Regions from separate parts of the Mesorhizobium sp. P2_F5 genome, predicted to be linked through region 2. Evidence: predicted binding sites of a transcription regulator. Region 2 holds the regulator's gene; the other holds the start of a gene.

Region 1 (10,618 bases), on a different contig from region 2:
ATGGCATTCGACCTGAAATCGATCACCGGCCTGAAATCACTCACCGGAAAGACAGCCCGCACCGGGCTTGCCGCCCTTGCAATCGTCCTGTCGTCGACCGTCGCCTTCGCCGCCGACAAGCTGCAATATTTCACCTGGTCGGGCTATGAACTGCCCGACTTCAACAAGAGCTTCCTGGCGGCGCATCCTGATGGCGTCGAGGCCTCGATCTTCGGCGACGACGACGATGCCTTCACCAAGGTCAAGGCGGGGTTCCGCCCCGATATCGCGCACCCCTGCTACGACAAGATCGCGCGCTGGAACAAGGAAGGCCTGCTGCAGCCGATCGACACCAAGCGCATCAAGAACTGGGATTCGATCTTCCCGGTGTTCAAGAACCTGCCCGACATCCAGGCCGGCGACGGCAAGGTCTGGATGGTGCCGTGGGACTGGGGCAACACCTCGATCCTCTACCGCACCGATCTGGTCAAGAACCCGGAAGCGAGCTGGAACCTTCGGTGGGACAAGCAGTATGCCGGCCGCATGGCGACCATCGATGCCGTGCATGACACCCCGATCGTTGCCGCGCTGCTCGCCGGCGTTAATCCGTTCGACATGACGCCGGCTGAGATGGACAAGGTGGCGGAAAAGCTGCGCGAGCAGCGTCCGCTGCTCTCCAACTACACCACCGACATGACCTCGGTCGAACAGGCACTGGCCAGCGGCCAGCTGGTCGCCGCCATGACCTGGAACGCGTCGGCCACCTCGCTGAAGAAGCAGGGCGTGCCGGTCGAGTTCATGAAGCCGAAGGAAGGCATGCTGACCTGGGCCTGCGGCTTCGTCATGCTCAAGGACGCCAAGAACGTCGACCTCGCCTATGACTTCATCAACAGCCGGCTGGACGCCGACTCGGGTAAGTACCTGATCCAGTCCTACGGCTATGGCAGCTCGCTCTCGACAGCCTTTGCTGGTGTGGCGAAGGACGAACTGGACAAGCTGCAATTGCCGGCGGATCCCGAAGTGATGCTGAAGAGCACCATCTTCACCGGCCCGATGAAGCAGAATGACGATGTGGCGAAGATGTTCGAGAAGGTGAAGGCTGGCGGTTGAGGGATCAATTGCCGACGTCAGCGCTGCCCCTCACCTGCCTGCCGGCATCCTCTCCCCGTATAGTGACGGGGAGAGGGGCGCTGTCATCGACGGTTTCGCCAATTACCGGCTTAGCAGGAAGCGGCATCTAGGCTGAGGCTGCCCCTTTCTCCCCGTCACTATACGGGGGAGAAATGTCCGGCAGGACAATGCAGGACAATGAGGGGCGGCGCCGACGGCCGGTAATTGCGATTAGTTTTTTGAAGCCGGCCCCTCTTGCCGCCCAAGACAATAACGAGGACCCACGCATGGACATGCTCGACGACGCAACCGAAAAGCCAAAGGACGATGCTGACATCCGCGTCGGCCGGCGCGTGCGGGCGCTGCGGCTGGAGCGCAATCTGTCGCTGGCCGAGCTCGCCGCCAAGGCCGGCGTGTCGATCGGGGCGCTGAGCCAGATCGAGCGCGGCCTGTCTTCGCTGCGCGTCAAGGTGATCTGGCCACTCGCCGCCGCCCTCGACATCGAGCCTTCGGCGTTGATTACCGACGGCAATGATGCCAGCAACGATCTCTATTGCGTGCGCGCCGACAAAAGGCGGCAGATCCCGGTCAAGTCGGAAGGCATCGCCAAGGCGCTGTTGTCACCGCCGGGAGCAACGCTGACCGGCCTGCTGGTTACGGTGGAGGCCGATGGCGGCACGGCGGAAGCCTATGCGCATATCGGTCACGAATTCGGCTATCTGCTGTCGGGCGAGGTCGAGCTGGTTGTGGACTCGACAAAATACGTGCTGAAGGCCGGCGACAGCTTTGCCTTCAAGAGCACGCTTCTGCACGCCTTCCGCAATCCCGGTTCCGAGCCTTGCCAGATCCTCTGGGTCAACACCACGAAACCGTCCGAGGTTCGCGATGGCGCCTGATCCTCTCGTCCGGCTGCAGGCGGTCTCGAAGGTTTTTCCCGGCGGCATTGTCGGGCTCGACGCCGTCGATCTCGACATTATCAGCGGCGAGTTCATCACGCTGCTCGGACCGTCGGGCTGCGGCAAGACCACCAGCCTGCGCGTCATTGCCGGCTTCGAAAGCCCGTCCAGCGGCAAGGTACTGCTCGACGGTTTAGATATCACCGCGCTCAGGCCCTTCGACCGGCCGGTCAACACCGTGTTCCAGGACTACGCGCTGTTTCCGCATATGAACGTCGCGGAAAATGTCGGCTTCGGCCTGTCGCTGCGCAAACTGTCCGGAGCCGACCAGTCAAAGCGCGTCCGCGAAGCGCTCGGCATGGTCGGCCTCGCCGACAAGCTTGGCGCCCGCGTCTCCGAACTGTCGGGCGGCCAGCGCCAGCGCGTCGCGCTTGCCCGCGCTATTGTCTGCGAGCCGCGCGTGCTGTTGCTCGACGAGCCGCTGTCGGCGCTCGACGCGCATCTGCGCGAACAGATGCAGGTCGAGTTGAAACGGCTGCAGTCGCGGCTCGGCACCACCTTCGTCATGGTCACCCACGACCAGACCGAGGCGCTGTCGATCTCCGACCGCATCGTCGTCATGAACAAGGGTCGCATCGAACAGATCGCGCCGCCGGCCACGCTGTATGATCGGCCGGCGACGAAATTCGTGGCAAGCTTCATCGGCACCATGAACCTTTTGCAATCGCGCTTCATCGGCCGCGATGGCGACCGCCTGCGCTTTGCCGCCGGTGGGCTTTCGCTGGAGGCAACCTCCGAAACCGGCGACACGCCCGGCGAAGGTGCCGAACGCACCATTGGCGTCCGTCCCGAGGATCTTCTGGCGACGACCGCAGCCGCCGCCGGCACGGCGCCGGCGCGCGTCAACTCGATCGTCTTCCACGGCCGCACTCTGCGGTTGCATGCCGAACTCGGGCAGGGATTGCCGGTGGTGATCGACGCCCCGCGCCAGGCCGAAGGCTTTCAATTCAGCGTCGGCGATGTGGCGCATATCAGCCTGCGCCGTGGTGCCAACTGCCCTATGCTGCCAAGCTAAACCAACCCAATTCTTGTCCCTGACAATCGGAGCACACCCCTTGAGCAATCATCTCAATTTCTTCATCGACGGCAAATGGGTGGCGCCCGTGGTGCCGGCGACGCTCGATGTCATCGATCCGTCGACCGAAGAGGCCTACACCAAGATCTCCGTCGGCTCGAAGGCCGATGTCGACAAGGCGGTTGCCGCCGCCAAGGCAGCCTTCCCGTCCTTCTCGCAGACCAGCAAGGCCGAGCGCCTGACGCTGCTGAAGCGCATCCTCGAAGTCTACAACGAGCGCTACGAGGACATCGCCCAGGCGGTCAGCCAGGAAATGGGCGCGCCGATCACCTGGGCGCGCGAGGCGCAGGCCTGGGCCGGCCGCGCGCATATGGAAGCTACCATCAAGGCGCTGGAGGACTATGAATTCCAGGAGAAGCGCGGCGGCACTATGGTGGTCAAGGAAGCGATCGGCGTCTGCGCGCTGATCACGCCATGGAACTGGCCGCTCAACCAGATCGTCTGCAAGGTGGCGCCCGCTATCGCCGCCGGCTGCACCGTGGTGCTGAAGCCATCCGAAATCGCGCCGATCAGCGGCATCGTCTTCTCCGAAGTGATGCAGGCCGCCGCCGTGCCGAAAGGCGTCTACAACATGGTCAACGGCAACGGCCCGGATGTCGGCCAGGTCATGGCCGGTCACCCCGATGTCGACATGGTGTCCTTCACCGGCTCCACCCGCGCCGGCATCATCGTCGCCAAGACGGCGGCCGAGACAGTCAAGCGCGTGGCGCAGGAGCTCGGCGGCAAGTCGGCCAACATCGTGCTGCCGGATGCCGATTTCGAGAGAGCGGTGCGCAAGGGCGTCAACGCCTGTTTCGGCAACAGCGGCCAGTCCTGCGACGCGCCGACCCGCATGCTGGTGCCGGCCGCCCGTCACGACGAGGCGCTGGCCATCGCCAAGAAGGCCGCAGAAGCCCACAATGTCGGCGATCCCCGCTCGGAAGACACCAAGCTCGGTCCGGTCGTCTCCAACATCCAGTATGACAAGATCCAGCGCCTGATCGAAGCCGGCATCAAGGAGGGTGCTACGCTCGTCACCGGCGGCCCCGGCCGGCCGGAGCATCTGAACCGCGGCTATTATGTCCGCCCGACCGTGTTCGGCCATGTCACACCCGGCATGACCATCGAAAAGGAAGAAATCTTCGGCCCGGTGCTGTCGGTCATTTCCTACAAGGATGACGAAGACGCGGTGAAGATCGCCAACGACACCGTCTACGGCCTCGCCGCCTATGTGCAGTCCGGGGATATCGAGCATGCGCGGAAGGTTGCGGGCCAACTCCGCGCGGGCCAGGTGTCGATCAACTATCCGGAGTGGGACACCTTCGCCCCCTTCGGCGGCTACAAACAGTCCGGCAACGGCCGCGAATATGCCGACTGGGCGATCCACGATTTTCTCGAGGTCAAGGGCATTATCGGCTACGGGGCGTAGGGTTCGGGCCTGCGTTCTCGACCCATTGAAATCGCGGGCGCTGGTGCGAAAAGCATCAGCGCCCGTTTCATTTTCGCTTGATTTGTTCTCTTTTTGTTCTAGAGTTCTCCATCGGGCACAACTTGCCAGACGAGATCGGTTGTGAGTGGGCAATTTTCACTAGGGACTGAGAAGAACGGTCAGATGTTTTTCCAATGGGACAATCCAATCCCGGTCCGCGAACCGCATCTGTTCTACGGATTTCTGGTCGACGACCCGATCAACGCAATGCTGAGGCGCAGGGCCGAGCATTATAACCAGGAACTGGGATTACGGGGGCGGCTGACGCCAAGCGATCAAATGCACATAAGCCTGATCGGCCTTGGTGATGGCAAACTCGAAGCTGTAGTGGATATCGCACGTCATGTCGGCCTGCTGATACAGGCCAAGCCATTCGATGTTTGCTTCGATCGCCTGTCGGCTTTCGGCGGCGGAGCGTTGGTGCTTCGCAGCAGCGACCATTCGCCAGCATTGCAAGCCTTCTGGCGCAAGCTCTCTGCCGTGATTGACGACAGCCCGCTAAAACCTTTCGTCACCAACTCGGTGGAGCCGCATGTCACTTTGCTTCGCGACAGGCTGGGCGTGCCGAATGTGCGGGAACGAATCGTTGAGCCGATGTCCTGGACGGTGCGGAGTTTTGCGCTGATCCGCAGCCACCAGGGCAATTACAGATGTCCAGCGATTTGGCAATTGACCGGCCAGGACGATGCCCAGCCCGCGATGTAAGGGCCCCAAATCGTCGTCACATAGCTGCGCTATGTTGATCGTCCTGACACGGCTTGTCAGCTAACGTGCGGGCAAAGGTGGCAGGCCGGCAAGCGCTTCCCTACTTCGAGTGAGTCTGAACAGGAGGAACACAAATGACCATCGCAAATATTGCCAAGGATTTCACCGAAATGCTCCAGCAGGGCGATCACCTGGGTGCTGGTGCAAAATACAATGCCGATGATATCGTCAGCCTCGAAGCCATGGAGGGGCCAATGGCCATCGCCCGGGGCAAGGAGGCTCTCAGGCAAAAGGGCGAATGGTGGCAAGAGAACCACGAAGTCCATGGCGGCTCGGTCGAGGGTCCCTATGTCAACGGCGACCAGTTCGTGGTGCGCTTCAAGTTTGACATAACGCCCAAGGCCACCGGCGAACGTGTCACCATGGACGAGGTTGGTCTGTATACGGTCAAGAACGGCAAGATCACCGAAGAGCGCTTCTATTATTAAGGCCGGAGTACCGTCGGCTTCCGGCTCACTTGCATGATTCAAGAATGGCGGCCGTGACAATGTCCTGGCCGCCATGAGAAGATCAAATGGTCTTCACATATTGCGCCAGCTGGTCGGCAACCGTGCCCCAGCCGTCGAAGAAACCCATCTCTTCATGGTTGTTGCGGGTGGCTTCATCGCGGTGGATGGCGGTGGCGGTATAGCGTGTGCCCTTGCCGTCCGGCCGAAGCGAAATGACTGCGGTTATGAAGGGCTCGCCCGACGGCCGATAGCCCGGCAGCAGCGCATCCGTCCACACCAGCCGCTCGTTCTCCACGATGTCGAGGTAGCAGCAATGGCGGTCGTTGACCTCCTTGCCGTCGGGCGACTGCATGCGGGTGCGAAACAGCCCGCCCGGACGAAGGTCGATCTCGCAGTCGGTGACCATCCAGGGCTTTGGCGTGAACCATTGCTTGACATGCTCCGGCGTCGTCCATGCGCGCCACAACAATTCCCGCGGCGCATCGATGACGCGCTCCAGCACGAGGTCCAGTCTGGGGTCGGGCTTGAAGGGATAGCTCACTTTTCCTGCTCCTTGAGGCTCATAACATAGGCGTCTAACTGATCGAGGCGGCGCTCCTACAGCGTGCGCTGTTCGGCCAGCCAGTTTTCGGCAAGCTTCAGCGGTTCGGGCGCCAGCTGATAGGTCCTGGTGCGGCCGATCTTTTCCGAGCGGACCAGCCCGCAGCCTTCCAGCACTTTCAAATGTTCGATGAAGGAGGGCAGCGCCATCTCGAAAGGCTGCGCCAGTTCGCTGACCGAGGCCGGGCTGCGGTTCAGCCGCTCTACCACGCGCCGCCGCGTCGGGTCGGCCAGTGCGCGAAAGATGCCATCGATCGGCGGAGGGGTTGCGGTGGCGGGTTGCAGACCGGTCATCACGACGCCCTCTCCACATGATAGGTGAGCACCACCGCGCCATTGTCGAAGGAACGCGTGTCGACAAGCTTGAGGTCGGTCGCGTCCTCCGTCTTGTCGAACAGCTGCGCGCCGCTGCCGAGGATCACGGGGAACACCATCAGCCGGTACTCGTCGACGAGATCATGCTGCTTGAGCGCGTTGACCAGCCTGCGGCTGCCGCCAACGACGATATCGCCCTTCATCTCCCATTTGAGTTTGCGGATCGCGTCCATCGGCTCGCCTTGCAGCACGGTGGTGTTGTTCCATGCCGGATTTTTCAGGGTCGAGGAGACGACATATTTGGGCATGCCGTTCATCCGGTCGGCGAATGGCCCCTTGTAGGTCGGCCAGCCGCTGGCGAAGCTTTCATAGGTCACTCGTCCGATCAGCAGCGCTTCGTGGTCCAGCACCTCCTGGAATTTGTATTCGATCATGCCGGCCCCGTGGCGCTTGCCGACCCAGTTGGTGTGCCGGAAGCCCGGCTCGCCGCCCGGCGCTTCCATCACGCCATCGATCGAGATCAATTCCGACACAACGATCCTTGCCATGGCTTTTCCTTTTCCGATTTTCGCAAAACTTAGGAAAATTCCTTAGTATTGGCAAGCCCCAAAATCGGGAGATAGCGGCCATGGTGCTAGCAAAGCGGGAAGGGCGGTTTTAGGCTGGTCCGCGGATTCGACTGTCAGCCCAAGGGAAGCGCGTTTTGACCATCACCATGTACGGCATCACCACCTGCGACACGATCAGGAAGGCGCGCACCTGGCTGGAGGGCCACGATGTGCCCTACCGGTTCCATGATTACCGGGCCGAAGGGATCGAGGCGGGCAAGCTGGATGGCTGGGTCGGCAAGGTCGGCTGGGAGCCGCTGCTCAACAAGGCGAGCACGACGTTTCGCGAACTGGCCGACAAGGACAAGCAAGGTCTCGATGAGAAAAAAGCCAAGAAGCTGATGCTGGCCAACCCGACCATGATCAAGCGGCCGGTGCTGGAGGTGGGCGACACAATCCTGGTTGGGTTTAAGGCTGATGTTTATGAAGGGGCGGTGGGGAAGTAGGCCTCCCCCGCAGCGATCCTTCGCGCCCCCCTCTGTCCTGCCGGACATCTCCCCCACGAGGGGGGAGATTGGCGGCTTCGGCGCCTCGCCTATCCTGCAACGCTGGTGATTGGCGAAAGTCCGCGTGACGTCTGATCTCCCCCCTCGTGGGGGAGATGTCCGGCAGGACAGAGGGGGGCGCTGTCCCGCGGCTTCCGAATGCCTATCGGCTCACTCCATCCCGCTCAAATACCCCGCCAGCGCCACGGCATTGTTGTGCACCTCATCATGCGCGCCGTAGAGCAGCGTCACCTTGCCCTTGCCGAGCAAGCCTCGCAGTTGCGCCACAGCCTCACCGTTCCCATCCAGCTCAGCCGCATACCGCTGCCGAAACTCCGCCCAGCGTGCCGGCTCATGCCCGAACCACTTGCGCAATTCGTCGCTCGGCGCGATCTCCTTCAGCCACAGCGTCAGCGCGGCATCCTCCTTGCTCACACCGCGCGGCCAGATGCGGTCGACCAGCACCCGCTGCCCGTCATCGCGCGAGGGTGGCTCGTAGATGCGTTTGACCACCAGATCGAAACCCATCGGGTCCTCCGTGGGTGGCCCTCAAGCCCATTCCCCCTTGCGCATCACCGGCACCTTGCGGCCATCCTTGTGGAGGCCGTCTATGTCGATCTTGTCCGAGCCGATCATCCAGTCGATGTGGATGAAACTCTTGTTGCCGCCGCGTTGGGCGATCTCGTCCTGGCTGAGCAAGGCGCCGTCGACGAAGCATTTCGAATAGCACTGCCCGAGCGCGATGTGGCAGGCGGCGTTCTCGTCGAACAGCGTGTTGAAGAACAACAGGCCGCTGGCCGAGATCGGCGAGGAATGCGGCACCAGCGCCACTTCACCGAGACGGCGCGAACCCTCGTCGGTGTCGAGCACTTTCTTCAGCACGTCCTCGCCCTTCGACGCCTTCGCCTCGACGATCCGGCCGTCCTCGAAACGCACCGAAATCTCGTCGATCAGCGTGCCCTGGTAGGACAGCGGCTTGGTCGAGGAGACATGGCCCGAGACGCGCCTGGCATGCGGGGTCGTGAAGACTTCCTCGGTCGGGATGTTCGGGTTGCAGGTGATGCCGTTCTTGGCGGTCGAGGCGCCACCCATCCATTCATGGCCGTCGGCCAGCCCAACGGTGAGGTCGGTGCCCGGCCCGGTGAAATGCAGCGCATGGAAATTGTGGCCGTTCAGCCATTCGGTGCGGCCGCGCAGTGCTGCATTGTGCGCCGTCCAGTTTGCAATGGGGTCTTCCACATCGACTCGCGATGCCGAAAAGATGGCGTCGGCGAGCTTCACCACCGCGACGTCGTCGGCATCGCCGGGGAAAACCTGTTTGGCCCAGGCGAGATCCGGATAGGCGACGATGTTCCAGTTGATGTCGAAGCCGGTGATCTTTTCCAGCGCCGGCTGGTAGGCCATCGAGTTCGCCTTGTTGGCGCGCGCCACCTTGGCCGGATCCTGCGCCGACAGCAGCGACGGGTCTTCGCCGCGCACCGCAAGCCGCGCCGCATTGTTGGAAAAGGCCTTTGCCATACCTTCATACATCCAGCCGGCGGCGCGATCGAAGCCGGCATCCGCGCCGTAGCGGAAGCGCGCCAGCGTGATCTCGTCATCATTGAAGATCGGCGTCACCAGCCCGGCGCCGGCCTTGTAGGCGTGCTCGACGATGCGCCTGGTCAGCGGCAGGGCCGCGATCGACGAGGTCAGCACCAGATCCTGTCCCGGCTGCAATTGTAGCCCGACCTTGATGGCGACTTCCGCCAGCCTGTCGAGCTTCACCGGGTCGATCGTTGCGGAAACGCCGCGCGAATGTGTGGTCATGATCCTGCCTGCCTTGGTCTGGGGGTGAAGCTTCCAACATAGAACGGCGCGCCTGTGCTTTCCAGCATCGTCGCGATGGCCAGCGTTTACGCAGCGCTATCGAGTGACCGGAACTGCGCCGCGGTCGCCGCGATCTCCTCGCGAATCCATGTCTTGAAATCGCCGACCTTGCGGCTTTCGGTTTTGGTCGCCGAGGTCACCAGCCAGTAGCCGAGGCCGCTCTGCGCCCGCACGCCGAAGGGCGCGACCAGCCGGCCGTCGGCCAGCGCATCGGCGGCCAGCAATTGCCAGCCGAGCATGACGCCATGGCCGGCGATCGCCGATTCCAGGCACAGCATCGGATCGGTGAAGCGCGCCCCCTTGCGGAAGGTGACCGGTTCGACCCCGGCGGCGCTGAACCAGCTGTCCCAATTGATCATCGCCCGCTCATCGGTGATGGCGCAGGTCTGCGCCAGGTCTTCGATGGATTTCAGTTTTTTGGCGATCACCGGCGCGCAGACCGGGAACACTTCCTGCGCCAGAAGTAGCTCCGCCCGTCCGCCCTGCCATTTGCCGTCGCCAAGACGGATGGCGATATCGATATCGGAACGCTCGAGATCGGCCAACCGTACCGAAGCGTCGATGCGCAACAGCACATTGGGATGCCGGTCGAAATGCCGTGACAGCCGCGGCAGCAGCCATTTCGAAGCGAAGGCCGGCGCCACCGAAACCACCAGCGTGCACTGGCTTGCCTCGTCGGCAAGCGCCACCGCCTGCGCCAGTTCGCGGAACCCGGCGCCGAGCCGTGCGGAAAACGCCGTGCCGAATTCGGTCAGCACCAGCCCGCTTGCCGTTCGTTCGAACAGCGCCTGTCCCAGCTGTTTCTCTGTGCGGTTGATCTGCTGGCTGACGGCGCTGACCGAGACGTTGAGCTCGCCGGCGGCAGCCGCGAGCGAGCCGAGGCGGGCGACAGTTTCGACGGCGCGCAGGCCGTTGAGATGGACGCGGTTCAGCATAGCCATT
Region 2 (10,618 bases):
CTCGCCCATGCGCTGGTCGAGAATTATGGCGTCAAACCGGGCAACCGGGTGCTGATCCGCTCGGCCAACAACCCGGCCATGGTCGCCTGCTGGCTGGCCGCCACCAAGGTGGGCGCGGTGGTCGTCAACACCATGCCGATGTTGCGTGCAGGCGAACTCGCCAAGATTGTCGACAAGGCGGAAATCACGATCGCACTTTGCGATACAAGGCTGATGGACGAGATGACCGCCTGCGCCAAGGGCAGTGCGTATCTCAAGCAGGTCATCGGCTTCGACGGCACGGCCAACCATGACGCGGAACTCGATCGCGTCGCCCTCGACAAGCCGGTCACCTTCACCGCCGTCAACACCGGCCGCGACGATGTCGCGCTGCTCGGTTTCACCTCCGGCACCACAGGCGTGCCGAAGGCGACGATGCATTTCCACCGCGACCTCCTGATCATCGCCGACGCCTACGCCCGCGAAATCCTGGAGGTGACGCCGGACGACATCTTCGTCGGCTCCCCGCCCCTCGCCTTTACCTTCGGTCTTGGCGGGCTTGCCATCTTCCCGCTGCGCTTCGGTGCCGCGGCGACGCTGCTGGAACAGGCGACGCCGCCCAACATGATCCACATCATCGAGACCTACCGGGCGACCATTTCCTTCACCGCTCCTACCGCCTATCGGGCCATGCTCAAGGCTATGGATGAAGGTGCTGACCTGTCCTCGCTGCGCGTCGCGGTTTCAGCCGGCGAGACGCTGCCGGCGCCTGTTTTCGAGGAATGGACCGAGAAGACCGGCAAGCCGATCCTCGACGGAATCGGCGCCACCGAAATGCTGCACATCTTCATCTCCAACCGTTTCGACGACATGAAGCCGGCCTCCACAGGAAAAGCCGTCGGCGGCTATGAGGCACGCATCGTCGATGACGAGATGCGGGAGCTGCCGCGCGGTTCGACAGGCCGGCTGGCGGTGCGCGGCCCGACCGGCTGCCGCTATATGGCCGATGCCAGGCAGAAGGACTATGTCCGCGACGGCTGGAACCTCACCGGCGACACTTTTACCCAGGACGAGGACGGTTTCTTCCATTTCGCCGCGCGCTCCGACGACATGATCGTCAGCGCCGGCTACAACATCGCCGGTCCCGAGGTCGAAGCGGCGTTGCTTTCGCATCCCGATGTCGCCGAATGCGCTGTCATCGGCGCCGAGGACCGCGAGCGAGGCCAGATTGTCGAGGCGCATATCGTACTGGTGCAAGGCGTGGCGCCGGACGCTTTGGCCGTCAAACGCCTGCAGGACCACGTCAAGGCAACGATCGCGCCTTACAAATATCCGCGTTCGGTAAAGTTCATCGATGCCTTGCCCAAAACCCAGACCGGCAAAATCCAGCGCTTCCGGTTGCGCGCGGAGAAGAGCAATTGAGCCAGCCCTACGATCCGGCGTCGGATGGCGCGCAGATGTCGTTCAAGGAGCGAATGTCCTACAGCGACTATCTGCACCTGGAGAAGGTGCTCGACGCGCAGACGCCACTGTCTTCTGCCCATGACGAGATGCTGTTCATCATCCAGCATCAGACATCGGAATTGTGGATGAAGCTGGCCTTGCACGAGATCGGCGCCGCGATCCGCGCGATCCGCGCCGACCGCCTCGAACCGAGCTTCAAGATGCTGTCTCGCGTCGCGCGCATCTTCGAGCAGCTCAACAATGCCTGGGACGTGCTGCGCACGATGACGCCCAGCGAATACACCGAGTTTCGCGACGCGCTCGGCCAATCCTCGGGCTTCCAGTCCTGGCAGTACCGCGCCATCGAATTCATGGCCGGCAACCGCAACCTCGCCATGCTCGGCCCGCACAAGCACCGGCCAGAACTTACGGACAGACTGGAAGCGATCCTGGCCACGCCGTCGCTCTATGACGAGGCGCTGCTGCTGTTGGCGCGCAACGGCTTCGACATAGGCGCCGACGCTAGGCGCACGGACTGGCGCGAAACGCGCGGAGAGAACGAAGAAGTGCTGGTTGCCTGGCAAACCGTCTACCGCGACCCGCAGCGCTACTGGATGCTCTACGAACTGGCCGAGAAGCTGGTCGACTTCGAGGATTACTTCCGCCGCTGGCGCTTCAACCACGTCACCACGGTCGAGCGCATCATCGGTTTGAAGCGTGGCACCGGCGGCACCTCAGGCGCCTCCTACCTGAAGAAGATGCTGGAGGTCGTGCTGTTTCCGGAGCTCTGGACGGTTCGCACCCGGCTCTGAGCTCTTTGTTTGGCGCAACTCCCAAGGGAAAGCGCTATGCGCTTTTCCCCGGAAAACCACGTCACACTTTTCCTGGAATTGCGCCGGCTTCAGGTAACCGCGGTCTTCACCGCGAAGCGGGCGTCCTGCCAGGCGCCGGTGCGCAGAATATCCTCCAGCACTTCGACCGCCTGCCAGACGTCGCCGTAACCGACATAGAGCGGCGTGAAGCCGAAACGGATGGTCGACGGCGCCCGGAAATCGCCGATCACGCCGCGTTCGATCAGTGCGCGCATCACCTGATAACCGTGCGGGTGGAGGAACGACACCTGGCTGCCACGCTGGCTGCCGTCGCGAGGACTTTCCAGTTCAAGCCCATAGGCGCCGCATCTGGCTTCGACGAGCTGGATAAACAGGTCGGTCAGCGCGATGCTCTTTTTGCGCACCGCCGCCATGTCGACATCGTTCCAGATATCGAGCGCGCCCTTGAGCGCCCGCATCGACAGCACCGGCTGCGTTCCGCACAGAAAGCGGCGGATGCCGCTGCCGACGGCAAAGCCCTGTTCGAAGGCAAAGGGCCGCGCATGGCCCCACCAGCCGCTGAGCGGCTGGTGGACATCGCCATGGTGGCGCGCGGCAGCGTAGATGAACGCCGGCGAGCCCGGGCCGCCATTGAGGTATTTGTAGGTGCAGCCGACGGCGAAATCGGCATTGGCACGGTCAAGTTCGACCGGCAAGGCGCCGGCGGTGTGGCAGAGATCCCAGATGATCAGCGCGCCGGCGTCATGCGCTTTGCGCGTCAGCGCCGCCATGTCGCGCAACTGGCCGGATTTGTAGTTGACGTGGTTGACCAGGATGACGGCAACTCTGTCGTCGATCAGCTCCTCGATTGCCGTCGCGTCGACGCCCTCCAGCCGCAGCCGCGTTCCCGGCCGGGTCGAGGCCACGCCTTCGGCCATATAGAGGTCGGTCGGAAAACTGTCGCCCTCGGCAACGATGACCGACCGATCCGGCCGCATGCCGAGCGCGGCGTGCAGCAGCTTGTAGATGTTGATCGAGGTTGTGTCGCAGACCACCGTCTGCCCGTTGGCCGCACCGATCAGTCGTCCGAGCTGATCTCCGAGTTCCACCGGCATGTTGAACCAGCCTGCGGTGTTCCAGGCGCGAATGAGATCCTGCGCCCATTCCCGCGTCGCGGCCTGCTGCAGTTCGCTGAAGACGGCTGGTGACGCGGCGCCCAGCGAATTGCCGTCGAGATAGATCACGCCCTCCGGCAAGACAAAGCGTTCACGCATCGAGCGCAGCGGATCAGCGGCATCCATCGCTTCGATTGCAGCGAGATCGGGTGTCATGCTCATGATCCGGTGCCCTCCGTGGACAAACGCACTCGGCGGAGCCTGCCCGCCCAAACATGCCGGCGATCTTGAGCGGTCCTCCGGAAGCTGTCAAACATTATATATAATTTACGCAATGAAAGGCTTTGATATATAATCATCAGCCGAGCAATCTGTCGGATTGGTCACGATGCTGGATGACGAGCAGTCCTCGAAGACGGAAGCGGCCTATCGGCTGCTCAGGCGCGATATTCTTGCGACCCGGCTGGCGCCTGCCGCGCCGTTGAAGCTGAGCACGCTGCGCGGCACCTACGGTATCGGCTGGACGCCGCTGCGCGAGGCGCTGTCGCGGCTGGAGGCCGAACGGCTTGTGACGGCCATCAGCAACCGTGGGTTTGCGGTCGCTCCCGTCTCTCGGGCGGAGCTCGAGGACTTGGCGCGCGCACGGCGGGTGGTCGAACTGCCCTTGCTGGTGGAATCGATCGAGAAGGGCGACCGTCAGTGGGAAGACGCGATCGTTGCCACCCATTATCGTCTCTCACGGTGCGGGTCCGTTCTCGACGATCCCTCGGATGACACCGTCGATGCATGGTACGAAAAACATGATGCCTTCCATGCGGCGCTGCTCAGTGCCGCGACATCCAGCTGGCTTCTGCGCTTCAATGCGACGATCTCCGACCAATTGCATCGCCATCACCGCTTTCTGGGACTGGCCCCGACGCTGCGCGCGGCTGCCGGCCGCAAGGATGGACACCAGAAGGCCATGGAGGCCCTGCGCGACGCCGTGGCGATCGAACACCACACCGCACTGATGGAAGCAGCCCTTGATCGCGACGCCGAACGCGCGAAAACACTGATGACCGTTCACATCGGCTACACGCTGCAGGTCTATGCCCAGAGTGAGCCGGGCGGCGCGGTTGATGCGGCGCAACCGCACCCGAAAAAGAAGCGGCGATCGGGCAACGCGTGAACTAGCCGATGGCGCGACCCTCAGCGCTTTGGCTTCGTTCAACACCGTTGCCGGCAAACGAGCGCAGGCTGCCTGCCGCGCGCCGACGTATGCTGAACAAAACGTCAACACATTCATTAAACTTTAAATGGTTGCGGAACACAACTGGAACAGATAGTGTTTGTTCTGGGTTTGTTTTTTCCGATTCTGGTTTCAGAACCCGTGGGGGCCGCGATGCTGACGCGCAAGCAACATGAACTTCTGATGTTCATCCATGAACGCCTGAAGGAGAGCGGAATCCCGCCGTCTTTCGACGAGATGAAGGAGGCGCTCGACCTCGCTTCGAAGTCCGGCATTCACCGCCTGATCACGGCTCTCGAGGAGCGCGGTTTCATTCGCCGGCTGCCGAACAGGGCGCGCGCGCTGGAAGTGCTGCGGCTGCCCGACTCGATCGCGCCCGGCCTCAATGCGGCGAGGAAGTTTTCGCCAAGCGTCATCCAGGGCAGTCTCGGACAAGGCGGCCAAGGCGGTGTGGGGCAAGGCGGTCTCGGCCGCCAGATCAAGCCGGGCTCGTCGTCGCGTTCGATGTCTGCCGGCAATGACGATGCGGTTTCCGCGGTGTCGATCCCGGTGATGGGACGCATCGCCGCCGGTGTGCCGATCGACGCCATCCAGCACCAGACGCATTCGATCTCGGTGCCGCCGGATATGATCATGGGCGGCGAACACTACGCGCTCGAGGTCAAGGGCGACTCGATGATCGAGGCCGGCATTTTCGACGGCGATACGGTCATCATCCGCAATGCCGACACGGCGAGCCCCGGCGAGATCATCGTGGCGCTGGTCGACGAGGAGGAAGCGACGCTGAAACGCTTCCGCCGCAAGGGCGCCTCGATCGCGCTGGAAGCCGCCAACCCGGCCTATGAGACCCGCATCTTCGGTCCGGACCGGGTCAAGGTGCAGGGCAAGCTGGTCGGGTTGATCCGGCGCTACTGAGCCGGCTCAGGTTTGTACTTTTCGCGCTGCTTGTAAGGCGGCAGACCACGCGCTTCGCGTGAGAAGCGGCGTTGCTCGTGCCAGGGGCGATACGGCTTGTCGACGGCAAAGCGGATCGTTGGCGCTGTCGCGGCCGATTGTGGATCGAAGAAGACGGCGGCACTCCCGTTGCGTGCAAGCTGTTTCTTCGTCACGACCAGCACCAGCGGGTCGCGGCACGGATTGTAGGCGGCGGCATCGTCGATGACGATCAGGCTCGCAAAAGCACAAGCCGGCCGAGCCGCGTTGCGATCCTTCGCCAGCGCGATGATGGCGCCGGATGGATGCCGCGCAATGCAGAGATCGCCCCTGCAATAGAAGGGCGCGCCTGGCGGCAAGTCGAGCGGATCGAGATCGAACCGCGTATCTGTTGCCTCGAAAATCTCAGGCGGGATAATGGTTTCGGCTCTCAGTGCGCGTTTCCAATTGTCGGTGGTGAATTCGTTCGAGCGTTCGCGATTGAGAGCGAGCTCGCCGCCGCCGATCGGCATGGCCACCAGATGCGCATCTTCGGAAATGAGCACGTCAGGCGTGCGCACCTGCGGCACCGTCAACAGGCCGGCCAGTGCGAAAGGCACGGCTGCGAGCCGGAGCCAGGTAGTCGCCATGGTGGCGATAACGAGGGCGACCGCCACTAGCAGCACCGAGCGGATGGAGATCAGCCCGACGGCATCGACCGGCGAGCGCTCGGAAATCCAGGCCGATATGGCGATCATCGCCGTCAGGCCCTTGCCCATCACATATAGGAATGGCCCGTCGGCGCCGAATGGCATGGCCAGCGCGCTAAGCACGGCAAAGGGCATGACGATCAACGACACGATCGGCATCACAGTGAGATTGGCGAGCAGGCTGAGCGGCGACACGCGCTGAAAATGCCAGATGGCAAACAGCAAGGTAGCACTGCCAGCGATAATCGAGGTCATGGCGAGACCGCCCATGGCCAGCAGGAATTTTCGCGACAGGAAGCTGACAAAGGAGCGTTTCGCCGGCGGCGGTCTCACCTTGTCGGCGCGATAGTCGGCCCAGCCGGCATAGGCGCCGACAAGCGCGGCGGTTGCGGCAAACGACATCTGGAAGCTGGGGCCGACCACTTCATGCGGCGACACCAGGATGACGGCGATGGCCGAGATCGCCAGATTGCGCATGGTGAGCGCCGCGCGATCAAACAACACCGCGACAAGCATGACCGCCAGCATGATGAAGCTGCGCTCGGCGGCAACCACGATGCCTGAAATGACGAGATAGGCAGCGATGGAGACAAGCGCTGCGGCGGCCGCATATTTCTTCACCGGCCGGCGCGAGGAGAAATCCGGAAACAGCGCAAAGGCGCCCCGCAGCAACGCCATGATGGTGCCGGCAACCAGCGCCATGTGCAGGCCCGAAATGGAGATGATGTGGTAGATGCCGGTGCGCCGCATCGCCTCGTTGACCTCATCCGGGATGCCGGCGCGCACGCCGACAATGAGCGCCGCGGCAATCTCGCCTTCGGCGCCGCCGATTTTGCTGCGGACGTGGTCGGCAATACTCTCGCGCGCATTCTCGATCGCCGAAGAGAGCCGTGCGGTCGGCGGTGGCGGTCCCTGCGCGACGATGGTTTTGGGATTGCCGAGAAAGAAGCCGCTGCCGCCGATGCCGGTGAAATAGCTGTCGAAGGAGAAATCATAGCTCTCCGGCCGCACCGGACCGGTCGGCGGCAACAGCCTGGCATAGCCGGTGATCAGGGAGCCGGCGGTCATATCGGCGGGAACAGTGCGCGCCGAGAGCCTGACCCGCTCCGGCGCGTAGCGCAGCTTGGGGCGAGCGGTCGAAATCACGTCGAGCGTCAGCCTCACGCGGCCGTTCTCCATCTCCTCCAAGCTGACGACGCGCCCGGTCAGCCTTGTCTGGATCTCGGAGCCAAGCATCTGCGTTCCGGCGCGCCAGGTCTCGACCTTGGCGGCAACGACGCCGAGCGCGCACAGCATCGCGGCCATAAAGCACAGATGCGCCCTCGGCCACGACCGCGTGACAACAGCACAGCATGTCGTCAGCACCACAATGGCGATTGGCTGGGCAAAGCCCGGCTCACTGGCCAGCGAGAAATAGGCAATGACGCCGGCCGCCAGGAAAACCGGCACCAGCAGGAAGGCAACACCGCGGTCGAGTTCCGTACCGGCGGCCACGGCAAGGCTGCGGCGGATTGCAGGCCATGACGAACGGCGAAGCAGTTTGCGCAGACGGACAGCAGATCCCGGTGCGACGACCGGCACCGGCGTGGCATCATCCGGAGACAAAGGCCGGAGGCCAGGTCGCGTCTCGGGCAGCGCGACGGGGATCGGCTCGGCATTGGGGCTGTCGGCAAACAGGGAGCGTTCGTTGACGCTTGTCGCAGCGCCCTCGCCTTGATCCGTGCCCCGGCCACGTCCAGCCATCGGGTCTGCCCCTTGCGCCCCAGACCTCCTATGCTACATGAACGCGCAAAGCGCGAAAGTCCGCGCGATCACGCCCCACTTTCCAGCTTTGCCCGAGAATTGCCATGTCCAACAAAATTGCCATGTCCAACAGGGTGGTCACCCGTTTTGCCCCCTCGCCCACCGGCTATCTGCATATCGGTGGCGCGCGCACGGCGCTGTTCAACTGGCTGTACGCCAAGCACACCGACGGCACGATGGCGCTGCGCATCGAGGATACCGACCGCGAACGTTCCAGCGCCGCGGCAACCCAGGCCATTCTGGATGGGCTGACCTGGCTCGGCCTGTCCTGGGATGGCGAGGCCGTCTCGCAGTTCGAGCGTGCGCCGCGCCACCGCGAGGTGGCCGAGGAACTGGTCCGCCTGGGCAAGGCCTATTACGCCTACGAAACGCCAGCCGAGCTCGAGGCGATGCGCGAGGCGGCACGCGCCAAGAGCCTGCCGCCACGCTACAATGGCGCGTGGCGCGACCGCGACCCCTCCGAGGGGCCCGCCGGCGTCAGGGGCGCCATCCGCATCAAGGCGCCGACCGAGGGCGAGACCGTGGTGCACGACCGCGTGCAGGGCGAGGTGCGCTTCCCCAACAAGGATCTCGACGATTTCATCATCCTGCGTTCGGATGGCGTCCCGACCTACATGCATGCTGTTGTCGTCGACGACCACGACATGGGCGTCACCCACATCATTCGCGGCGACGACCATCTGACCAATGCCGCGCGCCAGACGGTGATCTACAACGCCATGGACTGGGAGGTGCCGTCCATGTCGCACATCCCGCTGATCCATGGCGCCGACGGCGCCAAACTGTCGAAGCGGCATGGCGCCCTCGGCGTCGAGGCCTATCGCGCCATGGGCTATCTACCCGAGGCACTGCTCAACTATCTGGCGCGGCTCGGCTGGAGCCATGGCGACGACGAGGTGATGTCGATCAAGGACATGATCGCCTGGTTCGACATTGGCGACGTCAACAAGGGTGCGGCGCGTTTCGACTTCGCCAAGCTCGATGCACTGAACGGCGTGCATATGCGCAAGATGGACGACAGAGCACTGCTCGACATCTTCGTCGCCACTCTGCCTTATATCGAAGGCGGCCCGACGCTCGCCGCCCGCCTCGACGACATCAGGAAAGTGCAGTTGCTGGCCGCCCTGCCTGGCCTGAAGGAGCGTGCCAAGACGCTGGTGGAACTGGCCGATGGCGCCGGCTTCCTGTTCGTCGAGCGGCCGCTGCCGATCGACGAGAAGGCGGCAGCGCTTCTCAATGCCGATGCGCGTACGATCCTGCGCGGGGCACACGCGGCTTTGCAGACGGTTTCAGGTGAATGGACGGCCGCAGCGGCGGAAGCCGCTGTGCGCGAGTTCGCGACGGCCGGCGGTCACAAGCTTGGCGCGGTGGCCCAACCGCTGAGAGCAGCCCTTACCGGCCGCAGCACCTCGCCCGGCGTGTTCGACGTGCTTGCCGTGCTCGGCCGCGAGGAAAGCCTGGCGCGGATTGCGGATCAAATCGATTAGGAGCGAGCTGGCCCAAGAAGATTGGCATTGAAAGGCGCGTTTCGCAGTGCAACATTAGGCCCTGGCCCAATCTGGCACGCACCTCCCAAAATGCGGTGGCGAGTTCGCGCATTCCGGTGATTTCGACGTGTCGTTTGCAGGAATTGCCTTGCCGGCATGAGGAACATGAAGGAGTTTGAGAATGAGCGAAGCTGCGACAAAACTGGAAACCGGCAGCAAGACGACGCACCCGTCGACTGCCACGCTCGAACTGGCCGGCAAGACGCACGAACTCAAGGTGCGAAGCGGTTCGGTCGGGCCTGACGTCATCGACATCGGTGCGCTCTACAGCACCACCGGCGCCTTTACCTACGACCCTGGCTTTACCTCGACGGCGAGCTGCGAGTCGGCGATCACCTTCATCGACGGCGATGCCGGCATCCTGCTGCACCGCGGCTATCCGATCGACCAGCTGGCCGAGCATGGCGACTTCCTCGAAGTCTGCTACCTCCTGCTCTACGGCGAACTGCCGACCAAGGCGCAAAAGGACGATTTCGACTACCGGGTGACGCGCCACACCATGGTGCATGAGCAGATGTCGCGCTTCTTCACCGGCTTCCGCCGCGATGCGCATCCGATGGCTGTGATGTGCGGCGTGGTCGGCGCGCTGTCGGCCTTCTATCACGACTCCACCGACATTTCGGACCCGTATCAACGCATGGTCGCCTCGATGCGGCTGATCGCCAAGATGCCGACGATCGCGGCCATGGCCTACAAATACCATATCGGCCAGCCCTTCATTTACCCGAAGAACGAGCTGAACTTCGCCGCCAACTTCCTGCATATGTGCTTTGCGGTGCCGTGCGAGGAATACAAGATCAATCCGGTGCTGGCGCGCGCCATGGAGCGCATCTTCATCCTCCATGCCGACCACGAGCAGAACGCGTCCACCTCGACGGTGCGTCTTGCCGGTTCGTCGGGCGCCAACCCGTTCGCCTGCATTGCCGCCGGCATTGCCTGCCTGTGGGGCCCGGCACATGGCGGCGCCAACGAGGCGGCGCTCAACATGCTGGGCGAAATCGGCCATGTCGACCACATCCCGGAATTCATCGCCCGCGCCAAGGACAAGAACGATCCGTTCCGCCTGATG

The links. The regulator LexA, encoded in region 2, represses DNA repair genes until DNA is damaged. The targets are predictions, from matches to a motif close to TGTTCNNNNTGTGTTCNG.
Region 1: the regulator LexA is predicted to act here: its motif matches at 4,612-4,629, upstream of AC1DYO_RS19490 (2'-5' RNA ligase family protein).

What each region holds. Positions count from the first base shown of each region.
Region 1 is NZ_JBFUEY010000014.1:37,784-48,401, reverse strand. It holds gene AC1DYO_RS19510 (ABC transporter substrate-binding protein) at 1-1,089, shown strand; gene AC1DYO_RS19505 (cupin domain-containing protein) at 1,377-1,985, shown strand; gene AC1DYO_RS19500 (ABC transporter ATP-binding protein) at 1,975-3,060, shown strand; gene AC1DYO_RS19495 (aldehyde dehydrogenase family protein) at 3,101-4,528, shown strand; gene AC1DYO_RS19490 (2'-5' RNA ligase family protein) at 4,712-5,293, shown strand; gene AC1DYO_RS19485 (SnoaL-like domain-containing protein) at 5,428-5,781, shown strand; gene AC1DYO_RS19480 (SRPBCC family protein) at 5,864-6,343, opposite strand; gene AC1DYO_RS19475 (ArsR/SmtB family transcription factor) at 6,400-6,696, opposite strand; gene AC1DYO_RS19470 (dihydrofolate reductase family protein) at 6,696-7,265, opposite strand; gene AC1DYO_RS19465 (ArsC family reductase) at 7,433-7,771, shown strand; gene AC1DYO_RS19460 (DUF488 domain-containing protein) at 7,982-8,338, opposite strand; gene AC1DYO_RS19455 (aminopeptidase) at 8,360-9,616, opposite strand; gene AC1DYO_RS19450 (LysR substrate-binding domain-containing protein) at 9,703-10,617, opposite strand.
Region 2 is NZ_JBFUEY010000018.1:116,697-127,314, reverse strand. It holds gene AC1DYO_RS22755 (AMP-binding protein) at 1-1,401, shown strand, start outside; gene kynA (tryptophan 2,3-dioxygenase) at 1,398-2,234, shown strand; gene kynU (kynureninase) at 2,324-3,571, opposite strand; gene AC1DYO_RS22740 (GntR family transcriptional regulator) at 3,738-4,517, shown strand; gene lexA (transcriptional repressor LexA) at 4,731-5,492, shown strand; gene AC1DYO_RS22730 (ComEC/Rec2 family competence protein) at 5,486-7,942, opposite strand; gene gltX (glutamate--tRNA ligase) at 8,065-9,489, shown strand; gene gltA (citrate synthase) at 9,671-10,618, shown strand, end outside.